Regions from separate parts of the Pantoea sp. X-Soil-OKNW-713 genome, predicted to be linked through region 2. Evidence: predicted binding sites of a transcription regulator. Region 2 holds the regulator's gene; each other region holds the start of a gene.

Region 1 (6,076 bases), 1.4 Mb from region 2:
TAAATGTTATTTCGATTGAATGAATATGGCAGGTAAGTGCCAGAATAAATTCGGCTTTAAGGTATAACAAGGGCGTGTGAGATTGAATAGAGAATGTTCTGGCGAACGCTGAGGAGATTCCCTCGAGTGTATTTAATCAGTAAACTGCCATTGAAGATAATTGACAAACCGAAGTGGTATTGTTGATTGAATAAAAAAGCCCATGCACATGCATGGGCTTTTAATTAACGTCTGTTGCTGAAAATAATCAGACGTTAAACAGGAAGTTCATTACATCGCCATCTTTAACGATGTATTCTTTACCTTCAGAACGCATTTTTCCTGCTTCTTTCGCGCCTTGTTCGCCTTTGTAAGCGATAAAGTCATCAAACGCGATAGTCTGGGCACGGATAAAACCTTTCTCGAAGTCGGTATGGATTTTACCAGCCGCCTGCGGTGCAGTGGCACCGACCGGGATCGTCCAGGCACGCACTTCTTTTACACCGGCGGTGAAGTAAGTTTGCAGGTTCAGCAGAGTATAACCAGCGCGAATCACGCGGTTCAGACCGGGTTCTTCCAGACCCATCTCAGCCATAAACTCCGCACGCTCATCATCTTCCAGTTCAGCGATATCGGATTCCACTGCGGCGCAAACCGGCACAACCACTGAACCTTCTGCGTCGGCAATCGCACGAACCTGGTCGAGATAAGGATTGTTCTCGAAGCCATCTTCGTTAACGTTGGCAATGTACATGGTGGGTTTCAGCGTCAGGAAGCTGAGATAACGAATAGCCGCTTTCTCATCAGCATCCAGATTCAGTGAGCGCAGCATCCCGGCATTTTCCAGATGCGGCAGACACTTCTCCAGTGCCGCCAACTCAGCTTTGGCGTCTTTGTCGCCGCCTTTGGCTTTCTTCTGTACACGCTGGATAGCACGTTCACAGGTGTCGAGATCCGACAGCGCCAGTTCGGTATTGATGATATCGATATCTTCCGCCGGGTTAACTTTGCCCGCGACGTGAATGATGTTCTCATTTTCGAAGCAGCGAACCACATGGCCGATGGCATCCGTTTCACGGATATTGGTCAGGAATTTGTTGCCCAGGCCTTCACCTTTAGAAGCACCTTCCACCAGACCGGCGATATCAACGAACTCCATGGTGGTCGGCACAACGCGCTGTGGCTTCACGATCTCGCTCAGTTGGTCAAGGCGCAGATCGGGCATTGGAACGACACCGGTGTTTGGCTCGATGGTGCAGAACGGAAAGTTGGCTGCTTCGATACCCGCTTTGGTCAGCGCGTTGAACAGGGTGGATTTACCGACGTTCGGCAGGCCCACAATACCGCATTTAAATCCCATGATCTGATTACCTTTCTCGCTGAGTGTGCAGCGTTGACCGGCAACGCTGACGATTCAAAAAATTTCGCGCATTATACACAGATTTCCCGGTCTGCGGCGCGGGATTTGGCCTTAACCGGCTTTGAAGGCGTGCAGACGGTTCATTGCCTTAATCTTATCTTCTTTCAGCCACAGTTCCGTACAGCGCACCGCTTCATCTACGGCATCATCGATCAGCTTCTGTTCACTGGCAGGAGGTTTACCCAGTACAAATCCGGTCACTTTATTGCGATCGCCCGGATGACCAATGCCGACCCGTAAACGGTGAAAATTATTGTTGTTACCCAGCTTGCTGATGATGTCTTTCAGACCGTTATGACCACCGTGGCCGCCACCCTGTTTAAACTTCGCCACGCCAGGAGGCAGGTCCAGTTCATCGTGTGCCACTAAAATTTCCTCTGGCGCGATGCGGTAGAACGTCGCCATTGCTGCGACCGCCTTCCCACTCAGGTTCATAAAAGTGGTGGGGACCAGTAGCCGCACATCTTCGCCCGCCAGCGATAAGCGAGCGGTGTAACCAAAGAATTTGGGTTCGTCTTTCAGAGACTGATTGTTGCGCTCTGCCAGCAGATCCACATACCAGGCACCTGCGTTATGGCGCGTAGCGGCATATTCCGCGCCGGGATTAGCCAGTCCCACAATCAGTTTAATGCTGCTCACGATGATTATCCTGTCTCGAAATCGAAAGGGCGTTAGTTTACTGCCTGACAGGGGAGATGACAAAGGGCGCAGACCGTGAATAGTGCCGCTACGTTATTTATCATTTTCTATCGAAATCAACCCGATAAGCGGTAAAGTTTCGTCAGGATTGTGAAAGATGTGTGATCATGCACGCATCTTAACCCCGGGTCATTGCCTAAACTTATAGCAAGTTAACGTTATGTGCTGTTTTTGGCATTACTAAAAAAGGATGGAGGTGAATTATGAAACGTCATCACTCTCGTTATATCGGTAATGGCCTGATGTGTCTCGGTTTACTCACCATGGTGCTTGGCGTCGGTTACTCGATCATCAATCAAATACCTTCGTTAAATCTGCCGCAATTCCTGGCGCATGGCGCAATGTTTAGCATCTTTATTGGTGCGCTGCTCTGGCTGGTGGGTGCGCGTGTCAGTGGGCGGGAAAAAGTGGAAGACCGCTATTTTTGGTTGCGCCACTACGGTGATAAACGTTGCCGTCGTAACACGCATCACCCATAAGACTACACCAGCGTAGCCTGATTCAACGGCTGTAACTGTGTCAGATATTGTTCAGTACGGTTACGGCCGCTGGCTTTTGCGCGATACAACGCCTCATCAGCCAATGCCAGTAATGTCGCGAAGTGGAGTTCTTCCTTGCTGGATGTTGCATAGCCGATACTGACGGTGTAGCTGATATTATCCGGCAGCGATAACTGCGTTGCGACGCGAATACGTTCACATACCAATTGTGCCTGCTCACTGTCGCCGGGCAATATGGCGGCAAACTCTTCACCTCCCAACCGGGCAAACTGCCCCTCGTCAGGCAATAACGCTTGGGCAATCTGGCAAAAATCAATTAATACCCGATCACCTTGTTGGTGGCCGTAGCGATCGTTAATGCTTTTGAAATGGTCGAGATCGAATAATATCGCCGTGAAGGGTTGTTGTTGCCGTAAGCGTCGGGCGATGATTTTTTCCGCCTGCTCGAATAATGCGCGGCGGTTCCACACACTGGTTAAGGGATCGTGCAGTGATGCCAGTTTATGGGCGATCTGGGTACGTTCATTGACCATCGCCAGAATCGTAAACGTCAGGCCAATAACGAACAAAATCGATTCAAGCATGACGTACACGGAAAAACTGGAACCACCAATTGCACCATGCACCGGGGTGGCAACGGCGTCATCAAAGAAAATTCGTGCGACGTGAAACAGCAAATGTATCCACAACAACATCTGCGCGGGCCAGAAGGTGACGGTGAGCGCGGCGCGTGCCCGCCACAGCAGCTGAATCAATGCGCCGGTGTAGATGATGCACAGCAGACAAACGACCAAAACACGTTTTGGCAGACTGAAGTAAAACGCCGGGAAAATACACAGAATCGCCCATAGCAATGCCCCCGCCAGCCAGCTCATGCCAAGCGGTTTTTTACAAAACACCCGGAAAGCATTTAACAGGTTGCCATAAGCCAGCATCATCACCACATTACCCACCGCAATGGGCAGGAACTGTAATCCTGCGGCACGCAGGCTGCTCAGAAACACGGCTGTAAGGGTTAACACCAGCGTCAGAGTGGTGAAACCCAGTACCCGATCATATTGTGAGCCAATCCAGGCAAATACCATAATGATGCTTAAAAACCCCAGGACATAGAGCTCGCAAACAAAAAGTGTGTAGATGTCGAGAGCCATAGTGGTCGGAGTTCTCAAAAAAAGTGTGGTGAAAAATACCACTAAACCCTGGACGGCTAAAGTCCGGATAGTAGTGTTAGTTGAAAACAGTGAATGGCAACGCGAATAGCGAATTTTAACGAAAATTATCGCGAAAATATCTGCGCCCGAAGCGGCTTAATCGGTAACTGAACTTAAACGTGTGGCAGGGAAATAAAACCGGGCCAGAGGTGGCCCGGTTTCGTTCGATTAATGCTCGAACATGGCTGAAATGGATTCTTCGTTGCTGATACGACGAATCGCTTCGGCCAGCATACCGGACAACGTCAAAGTACGTACGTTCGGCAGAGATTTCATCTCGTCAGACAGTGGGATGGTGTCGCAGACAATCACCTGATCGATCACTGACTTGCGCAGATTTTCCACCGCGTTACCGGAGAAGATCGGGTGAGTGGCGTAAGCGAAAACGCGTTTCGCGCCACGCTCTTTCAGCGCTTCAGCCGCTTTGCACAGCGTACCGCCGGTGTCGATCATATCGTCGACCAGTACACAGTCACGGCCAGCGACGTCACCGATGATGTGCATCACCTGAGAAACGTTAGCACGCGGGCGACGTTTATCGATGATAGCCATGTCAGTGTCGTTAAGCAGTTTGGCGATGGCACGGGCGCGCACCACACCACCAATGTCAGGAGAAACGACAATCGGGTTCTCCAGACCAATTTGCAACATATCTTCCAGCAGGATCGGGCTGCCAAATACGTTGTCTACCGGGACATCAAAGAAGCCCTGGATCTGCTCGGCGTGCAGGTCAACCGTCAAAACACGGTCAACACCAACGCTGGAAAGGAAATCCGCGACTACTTTAGCGGTAATCGGCACACGCGCGGAACGCACACGGCGGTCCTGACGGGCATAGCCAAAGTAGGGGATAACGGCAGTAATACGACCAGCAGAAGCCCGACGCAGCGCGTCGACCATCACTACCAGCTCCATCAGATTATCGTTGGTGGGGGCACAGGTGGACTGGATGATGAAAATATCACCACCGCGTACATTTTCGTTAATCTGTACACTCACTTCACCGTCGCTGAAACGACCGACAGCGGCGTCTCCGAGGCTGGTGTAAAGGCGGTTGGCAATACGTTGTGCTAGTTCCGGGGTGGCGTTACCAGCAAATAGCTTCATATCAGGCACGAGAAGAACCTCAGGCTTTGCGTCCAGCGAATGAACGACGTTGCGATAACCGGCGAATATCGCAAAGCGTGTTCAGACAGGTGTGTTGATGCGTCGCGTGCTGTGCCTGGAACAGGGGTGACACAGTCACGCATACGCTTAAATCCCGGAAAGAGTACGCTGTAACGGCGAGACATTCAGCCCGCGCGCCACAAATCCTCGTATCCATTCCGGGGCAAGCTCCAGCACCTGACGAGCTTCGGATTCGGTGTTAAATTCAGCAAACACACAGGCCCCGGTCCCAGTCAGGCGCGACGGCGCGTATTCTAGCAGCCAGGAAACCAGCTCATCAACCTCGCGAAAACGTTTTCTTGCCACAGACTCACAATCATTGTGGAAAGGGCGCTGCAAAAGTTCATCAAGTGAGCGTATCGGTGAATCGCGCGTCAGTTCAGGATCGCCAAAAATGACCGGGGTGGCGATACTTACGCCAGGATGCGCAACCAGATACCATTTTTCATCTGGCTCTGCGGGTTGCAATTGTTCACCTACGCCTTCCGCAAAGGCGGCATGACCGCGCACAAACACCGGAACGTCGGCACCGAGTCGTACGCCAAGGGTTGCCAGCTCATCTACGCTAAGTCGCGTTTGCCACAAATGATTCAGCGCCACCAACACTGTCGCCGCATCCGACGAGCCGCCACCCAGGCCTCCTCCCATTGGCAGCCGCTTTTCCAGCGCAATCGCCGCACCGGCCTGGGGCGGTAACGTACCGCGTGCTTCAGCCGCATGTATCAGGGCACGAGCGGCACGAACGATCAGGTTGTGTTCATCCGGCACACCCGCTAACGGTGTCAACAGACGAATGTTGCCGCTGCTATCCGGGGTGATGGTCAGCGTATCGCCGTAATCTAAAAACTGAAACAGGGTTTGCAGGTTGTGATAGCCGTCAGGACGACGGCCGGTGATGTAAAGAAATAAATTCAGCTTTGCCGGGGCAGGCCAGGAGGTAATCATTGTACGGTCCAGCTATCCATCCGCAGCTTAATACGCTGTCCACCTTCGGTCAGCTCCAGATTGGCAGGCAGAGGAGGGGTGACTTTGCTGTCATAATCTGAGATGGCAACGTGCCATTGCTGGCCGTTACGGCTGTAATTCAGGCTCTGCAATTG
Region 2 (6,076 bases):
GATCGCCAGCATAAACAACAGGGTGATGGATTCCGGTACGTCAAAGCGTAACGAGGCGGCAGCAATCAACAGCCCGGCAAAGGTGCCGAGCGCTCGGTGCTGAATTCTTACCCGCGTGGCGCTGTAGCCATTCTGGCTGACGAACATGGTGGTCATCAGAATCCAGTAAGGTTTGGGGATGTTGAAGAACAGCGCCAGCGCGCTACCAAACATCAGCATCACGGCAAAACGTGCAGCGGTGCGTAAGGCGGGGGATTTCAGCGACAGATAGCTGCGCAGCGCCGGAAAAAACGGCAGACGCCGTTGGCGGTCGGCCATCAGATCACGGGTATACAGCGGTTTCTGGGTGCGCAGCACGCGCGCAATGCGGCTGAAGTGATACAGGCAGAAATTCCCCACCGGATTGTCCGGGTGCTGGCGGGCAATTTTTTCCAGCGCACCCAGCTGCTTATCCATTTGAAACCGTTCCGGCAGCTGATGATACAAAATGGCATCGGCCAGCAAGCGCAGACGGGCGGAGATGGTCTTGGCATTCCAGCGAATCACCGCTTCTGCATGGCTCTGCTCCACCAGCTTTTGCACTTCTTCCGGCTGATGCAGGCTGACGGAGATATGTTCCTGCAAATCGAGCGCCACCTGAAAGGCACGCGTCAGGCGTTTGTGGCTGTTATCGCGGCTGGCCGACAGCATATGCATTTGCTGGTAGCAGGTGGTGATCAGATCTACCGCTTTCTGCTGGCGCGCCAGCAACGGCGGCAGCGCTTTCTCCGGGTCGGTCAGCTGCGTCAACAGGGTATATTTGGCATCGCAATAATCCGCCAGCTCACGGTACAGCAGGCTCAGCGACTCGCGCATCGGCTGCTCTTTCCACAGCCAAAACCAGAACCAGTTGAACAACCCATACCACAAGGTCCCGCCGATATAGAGCAGCGGCGGCACCCAGATCGGCATACGTCCCACCAGGCTCAGGGTAAAGATGGAGGCAATCAGCGTGGCAGGCAACAAGCGGCCATGCAACGGGCTGATCTCACCCGTCACGCCCACTAATAACGGCAGCACCAGCAGAATCAGCGGCAGGGGGACGTGATAATCCGTCAGCCACTGGATCAGAAAGCTGCCGGTCGCAAACAGGGAACCACCAATAATCAGGCGTTTAAAAAAGCGTTTATGCGGCGTATCAAGACCGGCGATGTTGCAACAGGCGGGCACTAAGGAGAACAGCAAGCCTTTTTGCAGGTCGCCAAACAGCCAGCCGAGGGCCACGGGCAGGCACAGCACCAGCGTTTGCCGCAGGGCATAGTTCACTTCGGGATGATAGATGATTCGACGCCACATCAGCTCATCGCAGACAAAAACGGCGTGATGCTGCCATCACGCCGTGGGTGAGAAGAAATTAGCGGGTGCCGTAAACGACGATGGTTTTACCATGTGCGGAGATCAGGTTTTGATCTTCCAGCATTTTCAGAATACGGCCAACTGTCTCGCGTGAGCATCCGACGATCTGACCAATTTCCTGACGGGTGATTTTGATCTGCATCCCGTCCGGGTGGGTCATGGCATCGGGCTGTTTGGCCAGATTGAGCAGCGTCTGCGCAATGCGACCGGTCACATCAAGGAAGGCAAGGTTGCCCACTTTTTCTGATGTCACCTGTAGGCGACGCGCCATCTGCGCCGAAAGACGCATTAAAATATCCGGGTTTACCTGAATCAGCTGACGGAATTTTTTGTAGGAAATTTCAGCCACTTCGCAGGCAGTTTTGGCTCGTACCCAGGCACTACGTTCCTGACCTTCTTCAAACAGGCCAAGCTCGCCGATGAAATCCCCCTGATTGAGGTAGGAGAGAATCATCTCTTTGCCTTCTTCATCCTTGATCAGCACCGCAACGGCACCTTTCACGATGTAGTAGAGCGTTTCCGCTTTCTCACCCTGATGAATCAGGGTGCTTTTGGATGGATATTTGTGAATATGGCAATGGGACAGGAACCATTCGAGTGTAGGGTCTGTTTGCGGTTTGCCGAGAACCATTCGCTATTATCCTCTGTTGTAATCGTGCCCAAAACACAGGGGGCAGTTTTCCCTGTCAGGCGGTGAAATCGTAGAGCGCTTCCTGTTAAGGAAAATTATTCGGGTGGACTCTTAAGCCAGGCTTCTGATTCTTCCCGCCTTCGTCTATTGCGACGAAAATATTTTCAGCTCTGTTTGTAGCACAGCTTTTGCTAGCTGTCTTCTGTTGTCTCGCTTCAGCAAAAGGGCGATTAGTCTGGATTGCTGTTTCTCAGGTGAAAGCGTACTCTGGCGGCAAATCAGCCTATTCAGGAGAAAGAATAATGCAGGCACGGGTTAAATGGGTGGAAGGGCTTACCTTTCTCGGAGAATCCTCATCAGGTCACCAGATATTAATGGATGGCAATTCGGGCGACAAAGCACCGAGCCCGATGGAGATGGTGCTGATGGCGGCAGGCGGTTGCAGCGCGATTGACGTCGTGTCGATCCTGCAAAAAGGGCGCAATGATGTGAAGGATTGTGAGGTCAAACTGACCTCGGAACGTCGTGAAGAAGCGCCACGCATTTTCACACATATCAACCTGCATTTTATTGTTACCGGCAAAGCGCTGGGCGATAAAGCGGTGGCGCGAGCGGTTGATCTGTCGGCTGAGAAATATTGCTCGGTGGCGATTATGCTGGGCAAAGGGGTAGAAATCACCCACAGTTACGAGGTTATCGAACTTTAGCACGAACGTAGCGGAGCGATTTATCGTGCGGATTTTTCCCGCAGCGATCTCGGGATCGCGCAATAAATCGCGCCGTTACGGTTATGTTTGATTATTCGATGCGTTTGCCTTCAATCAGTCGCTGCACCAGCGGCGTCATAATCAGCTCCATCGCCAGCCCCATTTTGCCGCCGGGCACCACCAGGGTGTTCATATGCGAGATAAAGGAATCCTGAATCATCGCCAGCAGATAGGGGAAGGCAATACCTTCCAGACCACGGAAATGGATCACCACAAAGCTTTCATCCAGTGATGGAATTTCACGCGCAGCAAACGGGTTAGACGTATCGACGGTAGGTACGCGCTGGAAGTTGATATGGGTGCGTGAGAACTGCGGGGTGATGAAGTTGATGTAATCCTCCATCGAACGCACCACCGAATCCATCACCGCTTCGCGTGAATGGCCGCGCTCGCTGGTGTCGCGAATCAGCTTTTGAATCCACTCAAGGTTGACGATCGGTACCACACCTACCAATAAGTCGACGTGTTCAGCCACGTTGTGCTGCTGCGTCACCACCCCGCCGTGCAAGCCTTCATAAAACAACACATCGGTGTTTTCCGGCAGCGGCTGCCACGGGGTGAAGGTGCCCGGCACCTGATTCCACGGCACGGCTTCGTCATAGGTATGCAGATATTTGCGCGACTGACCAAGACCGGTTTTACCGTATTGCTTAAAGGTTTGCTCCAGCAGGCCAAAATCGTTGGCCTCCGGGCCGAAATAGCTGATATGACGGCCAAGGTCGCGCGCTTTGCGGATCGCCATGTCCATCTCAGGGCGCGTGTAGCGATGAAAACTGTCACCTTCGACCTCCGCCGCATGCAGGTTCAACTGCTGGAATATTTTGCGGAAGGCAAGGCTGGTGGTGGTGGTTCCGGCGCCGCTGGAACCGGTAACGGCAATGATCGGATGCCTGGCTGACATAACAAAGCTCCCTGTGAAGTCCGGCGATGAGCATTGTTAGCACGAAAAGCCGGGATGTGCATTAGCCGCGAAATTCACCGCGTGCCATGATATTGACGGTTTCGTGCAGTTCTGACCACACCAGCACAGCGTCACCGCGTTCCAGTTGGCGACGCACATCAGCGACTTTTTGCGCCAGACTGCGCTCCTGTTCACCGTAGTCGGTGCCTTCGCGTAATACAAAGGCTTCGATCAGGTTTTCCAGCGTTTCAGCTTCAAGTTGTTGCCACGGAATAATCACGATCATACATCCAGGTAAGTTGATAACCACTGCGGCACGCGTTGTTCCAGCCACATTTGCGGTCGTAGCAGCGTACCGCCAACAAAGCCGACATGGCCGCCTTGCTGTGTCAGCTGATATTGAATCGAGGACGACAGTTGCTCCGGCTTCGGTATTACTGCGTCGGTCATAAAGGGATCGTCCTTAGCATGGATGATCAGCAGCGGTTTGCGTACCCCGGTCAGCAGCGGCATCGCGCTGGCCCGATGATAATAATCGCCTGCATCCACAAAGCCGTGCGCCCTGGAGGTGACGGCATCGTCAAAGTCGCGCAGGCGGCGCAGGGCGCGCAGTTCACGTAAATCGACCGGCAGGGTGCCCGGCCAGGCCTTCAGCTTACGTTTAGCGTTCTTTTTCAGCTGCGTCAGCAGGTAGTGCTGATAAAAACGTGAGAAACCGTTCTCCAGCTTCTGGCTACAGGGTTCCAGCAGCAGGGGCGCAGAGATGGCGACTGCGGCATCCAGCGGCGCATCATGCCCCTCTAATCCAGTCAGGCACGCCAGCATATTACCGCCCAGCGACACGCCGACGGCGGTGGTGGGGACATCGCCCCATTCACGCTTTAACCAGCGCAGAAAGAAGCTGGCATCTTCGGTTTCGCCGGAATGGTAAATCCGGTGCAGGCGGTTCGGTTCACCGCTACAGCCGCGAAAATGCATCACCACTGCCAGCCAACCGCGTGCCTGACATGCCTGCATCAACCCATGCGCATAGGGGCTGTGAAAGCTGCCTTCTAAACCATGAAACAGCACCATGCGTGGTTTGTGCGCGGCCTGAATAGGGTCTTCACTCCACGCAAGATCGACAAAATCGCCGTCCGGCAAATCGAGGCGTTGCCAGTGTGGGCGCAGAGTCACGCGCCGCCTGAGCAGACGTGGCAGCAGAGTTTGCAGATGCGGATTGCGAAAACCGCTGAGAGGAATGAAGTCCTCTTCGGGCGGGGAGTCAAAATTACTGTGGTAAACGCTTGTCTGATGCATATCTCGCTGATAGTTTCGATGGGTTTTTTGGCTTTCCTGGGTGAGGAGCACCCGAATCAACATGGAACTGAGTCTGTTTTTGTCAATGCTGGGCTTTCTCTGGGTCGCTGCGATCACGCCAGGGCCTAATAATATGTTACTTACCGCCTCCGCTGCCAACTTTGGCTTTCTGCGTTCTTTCCCGTTGTTAATCGGCATCATGATCGGTATGCAGGCGATGCTGCTGATGGTGGCCTTTGGCGTAGGTGGCCTTATCCTACTCTATCCTGCCTTACATCTGGTTCTGAAAATCGCCGGTAGCCTGTATCTGCTGTGGCTGGCATGGAAAATCGCCACGGCGGAATATGAGCAACTGGATACGGATTCGGCCCCGCCGGTGCCAACGCCGTTCTGGCAGGGCGGGTTACTGCAACTGATTAATCCAAAGGCGTGGCTGATGGCGTTGGGGGCCGTAGCCAGCTTTAGCCTGGCGGGGGCCGCTTACCTGCACTCGGTGGTAGCAATCAGCGTCGGAATGGCGTTGGTGAATGTGGTTTCCGGGGTGATCTGGATGGGCTTCGGCTCACTGATTGGTCGTTTGCTGCGAAGCCCGCGTGCGTGGAAAATCTTTAACCTGGCGATGGGAATCCTGACCGCCGCCTGTGTGCTGTTGATTTGGCACTAAGCCAATCCGAGGCGCGTCTGACGCGCCTTTTTTGTATTTGCGTATTCTGCATAGTCTTGCCCGATGATTGCCTAAGAACCGATTTTCATTAGGGATAATTTTTAATTCCTTTATGAAACCATTACTGCTGGCGACACTGCACCCAACATAAAAATATTGGGGTGTACGATGATGGCAGTGAAGAAAACCATAACCACATTGGCAGCAACGCTGGCGTTGCTGACCTTCCAGGCCGAGGCGGTTAACGTCACGGTGGCGTACCAGACTTCGGCGGAACCGGCCAAAGTGGCACAGGCCGACAATACCTTCGCCAAACAGAGCGGCGCGACCGTTGACTGGCGTAAGTTTGATAGCGGAGCCAGCGTGTTACGTGCGCTGGCGTCCGGCGATGTCCAGATTGGCAACATCGGCTCCAGCCC
Region 3 (6,076 bases), on a different replicon from region 2:
GACGATAACTTTCACTGCGGCTGTCCACCGTTGGCCAGACCGAAACCATAGTTTCAATCCCCATTGCCTTCAGTTCTGCTACCATCGCCCGTGGATCGGGCCAGTCACGGACATCAAAACACCAGGTCCCCTGATTCGGCCAATGGAAAAAGTCGATAACGATGACCGAAAGGGGCAACTGACGGCGACGATATTCACGCGCCACCTCCAGCACTTCCTGCTGGGTGCGGTAGCGCAGCTTGCATTGCCAGAAACCGGTAGCAAAGCCCGGCATCATTGGTGCGGTGCCGGTGGCACGGCCATACTGGCGCACAATATCCGCCGGGGTATCACCTGCGGTGATCCAGTAATCCATCTGGTCCGTCACCTCGGCCTGCCAGCGCGTGCCGTTCTTGCCGAAGGTCACTTCACCGATTGCCGGATTGTGCCACAGCAAGCCATAGCCGAGGCTGGAAACCATAAACGGCACGCTGGCCTGCGAATTGCGCTGTGCCAGTTCCAGCGTACACCCTTTCAGATCCAGACAATCCTGCTGGTACTGGCCCATGCCGTAAATTTTCTCTTCTGGCCGCGCTTCAAAGCGCACGCTGAGCTGATACTTCCCGCCGGGAATCGGGCGGAAGGTGCGGGCGTCCAGTTTCAATGCGCTGATGTACTTGTCCTGGCTCTTTTCGGTCGCACCTATGCCGACGGTGCTGCGTTGACGCCAGAACTCTTCCAGCAACAGTTCACCGTGTTGGTTGTAAAAGGCCAACTGACCACGAATATTGACCACGGCGGTGATATTGCCGTTACGAATACGCAGCGATTCAGGCTCGCGCTGGATGTCTACCTCGCAAGGCGTTGGCGCTAACAAGGCCCAGTCGTTGTCAATCAGTGCCGCCTGGCAGGTCGCACGTACCCGCAGGCTATTTGCCCCCCAGGGTTCGATAACCAGGGTCTGACGGTCAAAGGTCCAGATAATACGCTGGGATTCGGCGCGTAATTCGCTCATGACAACTCCTGTGGTTGCAGCACGGTGGGGCCGGTCGTGGCGGGCTGTGCTGCCAGTTTGTTTTGATTGATGGTTCGCATGGTGGCGTCGGTAAGTTTGTAACCGCGCATCGCCAGCGCGCTGCATAACGCCAGCACGCCAGGGATGACTGAAAATAGCGCGACGATGGCCATCATTGCGGTGGGTTGCTGATGTGCGGCCTGGGCAACATAACCGCTCAGGCCGAGAGTCCAGCCGACGATCGCCCCGCTGATTGCCATCCCCATTTTCAACACCGCCAGCAGCGTCGAGAACACGGTGCCGTCGAGGCGCTTGCCCTGACGATATTCACCGTAATCAACCACATCCGACATCATTACCCACATCAGCGTGGTAGTGACCTGATAGAAACTGGAGACGATAAAGGTCATGCCCACCAGCAGCACAAGGTTGCCGGGCAGAAACACGATGCTGATGCTTAACACGCCGGTGACGATGGCGCTGAGGGTAAAGGCGGTGATTTTGCTTACGTTGCGCGTCAACAGTTTTGCCAGCACGCTACCAACGCTTTTGCCGACAATGTGTGCCGCCAGTAGCCACATAAACAGGCTGGCGTTACCGAGAAAATAGGTGACGTAGTACATCATGGCACCGAGACGCACGACGCCGAATGAGATGTTGCAGAACACCAGCAGAGCCACAATGCGCCACTGATCGTTACGTAACAAATCACGCAGGTCAGCAAGAAAGTGGCCGTGGCTGGCGGGCGCGTTGACGCGCTCACGGGTATTCAGAAAGCAGATAAAAAACATCAGGGTTGCCAGCGTCGCCATAATCGACATGGCGGCGAAATAGCCCTCCAGTTTGTTACCACCGCCGAGCCAGGTGGCTAACGGGATCATCAAAAAGGTGGACATCGCGCCGCCGAGGGTGGCGAGGAAAAAGCGCCACGATTGTAATGAGATACGTTGGGTATCGTCGGCGGTGATAATCGCCCCCATCGAGCAATAAGGAATATTGATGGCGGTATACATCAACATCATCAGGCTGTAGGTCGCCGCGGCGTAAATCATTTTTCCCGTCAGCGACAGGCTTTCCGGCACGGCGTAAATCAACATGCAGCTCACACCAAACGGCACCGCCAGCATCAGCAGCCACGGACGAAATCGTCCCCAGCGTGAACGGGTGCGATCCGCCACCATGCCCATAGCGGGATCGATCACCGCATCGGCGACACGCGCCAGTAAAAACAGCGTGCCAACAAACACCGCCGGAAGCCCCACCACATCGGTGTAATAAAACGTGAGAAAAATAATGACGTTATCAATCGCGATATGGCTGGCCATATCGCCCAGTCCGTAACTGATTTTTTCTTTTATCGTTAAGCTTGTTTGCATAAAGAGTCCCGCCTGTCTTTATATCGCTAAGGGTCAATCGACGGTTAGTTATAGGAAGCGGGCCGGGATGAGACAATTGCGGGATCTGTTTCAGGTTTTATGTTTTTTACTTTATGTGATACGGGTAACAAGAATAACAACAAAAAATTAACATGGCAGGCAAAGTGCAACGGGCTACCATTAATCAACGGGTTAGAATTGATCGTCCGGTATTATCGTTTAGCTCAGACAGTTGTGGCGCGACAAAGCGCGCCGCTACAAATGGAGTGCTAACTCGCTATCGCGGAGAAAACGATGAGCAAGCCACTTTCAGCCGCTCTGCGGCACCGTCTGCCTTTCGCACTGCGCGCGGGGCTATGCTGCGGTTTGCCAGTGGTGCTGGGTTATTACGCCGGACACCTTCAGGCGGGTCTGCTGGCGACCATCGGGGGATTTACGGCGTTGTATGGCGATGGCCTCCCCTGGGGCAGACGCGCGCGTCTGCTGGTGATCATTGCGGTGGCGTTGGCGGTTATCGTCACCCTGGGGATTCTCGTCGCGCCTTATCCGTGGCTCGGTGTGGTGACCGTGACCGGTATTGCCTCTCTTGCGACTTTGATCTGCAACCGACAGCAGATTGGCCCGCCGGGTGCCTATATGTTTGCTCTGGCCTGTGCCAGCGGCACTGGCATGCCGGGCAGTAGCGTCGATCCCTGGTTCAGTGGCTTGTGGGTGCTGTGTGGTGGCGCGATCTCGTGGCTGGCGCATATGCTGGGATGCCTGTTAGAACGGGCCGAAGCCAACAACAGCCCGGCTGCGGATCAGGTAATCAAAGAAAACGCCAGACGTACCGCGGCACGGGTCGCCTTTGGCACGCTGGTGGCCGGGTCGATCGGCATCATCCTCGGGCTGGAACATGCGTACTGGGGAATGGCGGCGGTGGTGGTGGTGCTTAACCAGCCGGATGGTTTACCGGGAACCTCCCGGCGTGCCTTTAACCGGCTTTTGGGTACGCTGGTTGGACTGGTGCTGGCGTGGAGCATTCTGACGCTCAATCCTCAAGGGTTATGGATCGCGTTGACGGTTGGGATGTTGCAGTTCGCTATTGAGATGGGCGTGGTGCTGCAATACGCCGTCGCCACGGTGTTTATCACCGCCAATGCATTGACGATTGCTGCCGGGGGCCGTGATTTTAGCGAAGTGAGTTCTCTGTTCGCTGCCAGAGCGTTCGACACCCTGATTGGTGTGGTGGTGGCGATTGTGGTTTTCAGATTAAGCATGGCGCCAACCGTCGATACTTCCACATAATCCAGGCTTCATTGTTTGTGCTGGCATTTTTATATTCTGTCAGTGAAACCGAACGACAAAACCAGGGTCTTATTCCCGATATGGATACAGGCACTGGCCGGGAAGGCCAGTGCGATGTGAATGACTCACAGGGAAATGTGCATGACCGTTACCACCAAATCGTGTTTGCTTTTTATTCTGCTGCTCCTTTATTACGTTATTCCGCTCGAATTTCGCCACCTCTGGCAACCTGATGAAACGCGCTATGCCGAGATCAGTCGGGAAATGCTGCAACGTGGCAACTGGATTACCCCTTACTTTTTCGACATTCGCTATTTCGAAAAGCCCATCGCCGGATATTGGTTTAATAACATTGGGCAGTGGTTGTTTGGTCATAACCGTTTTGCGGTGCGCATCGGTTCGGTGGTTGCCACGTTACTCAGCGCCTTGTTAGTTTACTGGCTGGCAGGGCGTATTTATGCTCAGCGCGCGGTGGCGCTGACCGCAGGCTTAATCTTCCTCACCTTATTGTTGGTATACGGCATTGGCACCTATGCGGTGCTCGATCCAATGCTGTCGTTATGGTTAGTGGCCGCGATGTGCAGCTACTGGTTTGTATCCGGGGCGGTGAATCACAGACAGCGGCTGCTGGGTTACGTGCTGTTGGGCCTGGCCTGTGGCATGGGCTTTATGACCAAAGGCTTTCTGGCGCTGGCGGTGCCGGTACTGGCTATCGTTCCCTGGGCTCTCTGGCATCATCGTTGGCGCGAGTTGCTGATATTCGGCCCGGTGGCGATTGTCAGTGCCGCGCTGCTCTGTGCACCCTGGGCGTTGGCTATTCATCATCAGCAACCTGATTACTGGCACTACTTCTTCTGGGTGGAGCATATCCAGCGCTTTGCACAATCCAACGCGCAACATCAGGCACCGTTTTGGTTCTACCTGCCTGTTGTTATCGCCGGGTCGCTGCCGTGGCTGGCACTGCTGCCCGGTGCACTGCGCAGTGGTTGGGAGGAAAGAAAAACGCTGCCCGGTGGTCTCTATCTGCTGTGCTGGACCCTGTTGCCGTTGCTGTTTTTCAGCATTGCGAAAGGTAAGTTGCTCACCTATATCCTGCCTTGTTTTGCGCCACTGGCGATTCTGATGGCGCATCACGGTCACACCCTTGCCAGCAGGGCGAACCGGATTCTGCGCCTGAACGCCTGGATCAATATCCTGTTTGGTTGCCTCGGACTGTTTGCCCTGGTGGCGGTGCTGGCTCCCTGGGGAATAGGGGGGCAGTCGCTGTTTAAATCGCATGAGATGTTGACGCTAACCCTGGCGCTCGTTGCGTTTGCGGGCTGGGCAGTGGCCGGTATCGCCAGTCTTAAACGCTGGCAACTGGCGGCGCTTTGCCCGCTGGCGCTGGCGTTGTGCGTAGGCAAAGCGATTCCCGAAAGTGTGCAGAATGCTAACCAACCCGAGGTGTTTGTCAGCAAAATAGCCGATAAACTCGCGGTCAGCCGTTATATTTTGAGTAACGATCCCGGCATTGCTTCCGCCATCGCCTGGCATTTACAGCGCAACGATATCCATTTCTACGCGAAGAAAAATGAGCTGCTTTACGGGCTGGCGTATCCCGATTCTCAGTCGCGTTTTGTCTCCAGGGCGGATTTCCGTCAGTGGCTCGCCTCCCATCAATTGCGCGGTCCGGTATCTTTGGTGCTGTTGTTGGAGCGAGGGGGTGATATGCCCGACGATTTGCCCCTGGCTCAGCGGGTCTATCGCGAGGGTCGTCTGGTATTCCTGCAATATGGCGCCGCACCTTAAGCTTATCCTCATCACCTTTCTGGTAATATGCGCAGGGCTGTCTGGTCAGTGACCGGTAGCCCGTCATTGCAAATGTATATTGTTAGGGATGGATAACGATGGCCAACGATTTTCCCTTGCTGGATGTGCAAGGCGTTACGTTTTCACAGGAAGGTCGCGAGTTACTGGCACCCGTTTCACTGCAACTCAACCCCGGTGATTTTTTACTGCTGACCGGTCCTTCAGGCAGTGGGAAAAGCACGTTGCTGAAGATAATTGCATCGCTGCTGGCCCCCAGCAGCGGGCAGATACGCTTGCAAAACCAGGATATCACGCAACTGAAAGCCGAAACGTATCGGCAACAGGTGTCGTACTGCTTCCAGACTCCGGTGCTGTTCGGCACTACCGTTTATGACAATCTGGCGCTGCCGTGGCAGATTCGGCAACAGAAACCCAACCGTGACGCCTTCATTACCGACCTGGCAAAAGTCAATTTGCCCGCTGAAACGCTGGATAAAAAAATCGATCAACTCTCTGGTGGTGAAAAACAGCGGGTGGGTTTGCTGCGTAATTTGCAGTTTCTGCCGCAGGTGTTGCTACTGGATGAAGTCACCAGCGCCCTCGATGAAGACAATAAAGAACTGATCCATCG

The links. The regulator CRP, encoded in region 2, controls carbon source genes, mostly activating them, when cyclic AMP is high. The targets are predictions, from matches to a motif close to ATGTGANNNNNNTCACAT.
Region 1: a site for CRP is predicted at 2,198-2,215, ahead of pth (aminoacyl-tRNA hydrolase). Genes of this name have one in related genera too.
Region 3: a site for CRP is predicted at 2,484-2,501, ahead of AC6I8R_RS21240 (glycoside-pentoside-hexuronide (GPH):cation symporter). Genes of this name have one in related genera too.

Annotation. Positions count from the first base shown of each region.
Region 1 is NZ_AP035995.1:2,610,312-2,616,387, reverse strand. It holds gene ychF (redox-regulated ATPase YchF) at 248-1,339, opposite strand; gene pth (aminoacyl-tRNA hydrolase) at 1,451-2,038, opposite strand; gene ychH (stress-induced protein YchH) at 2,302-2,577, shown strand; gene AC6I8R_RS12360 (GGDEF domain-containing protein) at 2,580-3,749, opposite strand; gene prs (ribose-phosphate diphosphokinase) at 3,978-4,925, opposite strand; gene ispE (4-(cytidine 5'-diphospho)-2-C-methyl-D-erythritol kinase) at 5,064-5,921, opposite strand; gene lolB (lipoprotein insertase outer membrane protein LolB) at 5,918-6,076, opposite strand, start outside.
Region 2 is NZ_AP035995.1:4,039,289-4,045,364, reverse strand. It holds gene AC6I8R_RS18935 (YccS/YhfK family putative transporter) at 1-1,335, opposite strand, end outside; gene crp (cAMP-activated global transcriptional regulator CRP) at 1,394-2,026, opposite strand; gene AC6I8R_RS18925 (OsmC family protein) at 2,329-2,733, shown strand; gene AC6I8R_RS18920 (phosphoribulokinase) at 2,825-3,694, opposite strand; gene AC6I8R_RS18915 (YheU family protein) at 3,756-3,974, opposite strand; gene AC6I8R_RS18910 (hydrolase) at 3,977-4,993, opposite strand; gene AC6I8R_RS18905 (LysE family translocator) at 5,055-5,657, shown strand; gene tauA (taurine ABC transporter substrate-binding protein) at 5,826-6,076, shown strand, end outside.
Region 3 is NZ_AP035996.1:163,357-169,432, forward strand. It holds gene AC6I8R_RS21235 (glycoside hydrolase family 31 protein) at 1-994, opposite strand, end outside; gene AC6I8R_RS21240 (glycoside-pentoside-hexuronide (GPH):cation symporter) at 991-2,370, opposite strand; gene AC6I8R_RS21245 (FUSC family protein) at 2,665-3,657, shown strand; gene arnT (lipid IV(A) 4-amino-4-deoxy-L-arabinosyltransferase) at 3,799-5,445, shown strand; gene fetA (iron efflux ABC transporter ATP-binding subunit FetA) at 5,544-6,076, shown strand, end outside.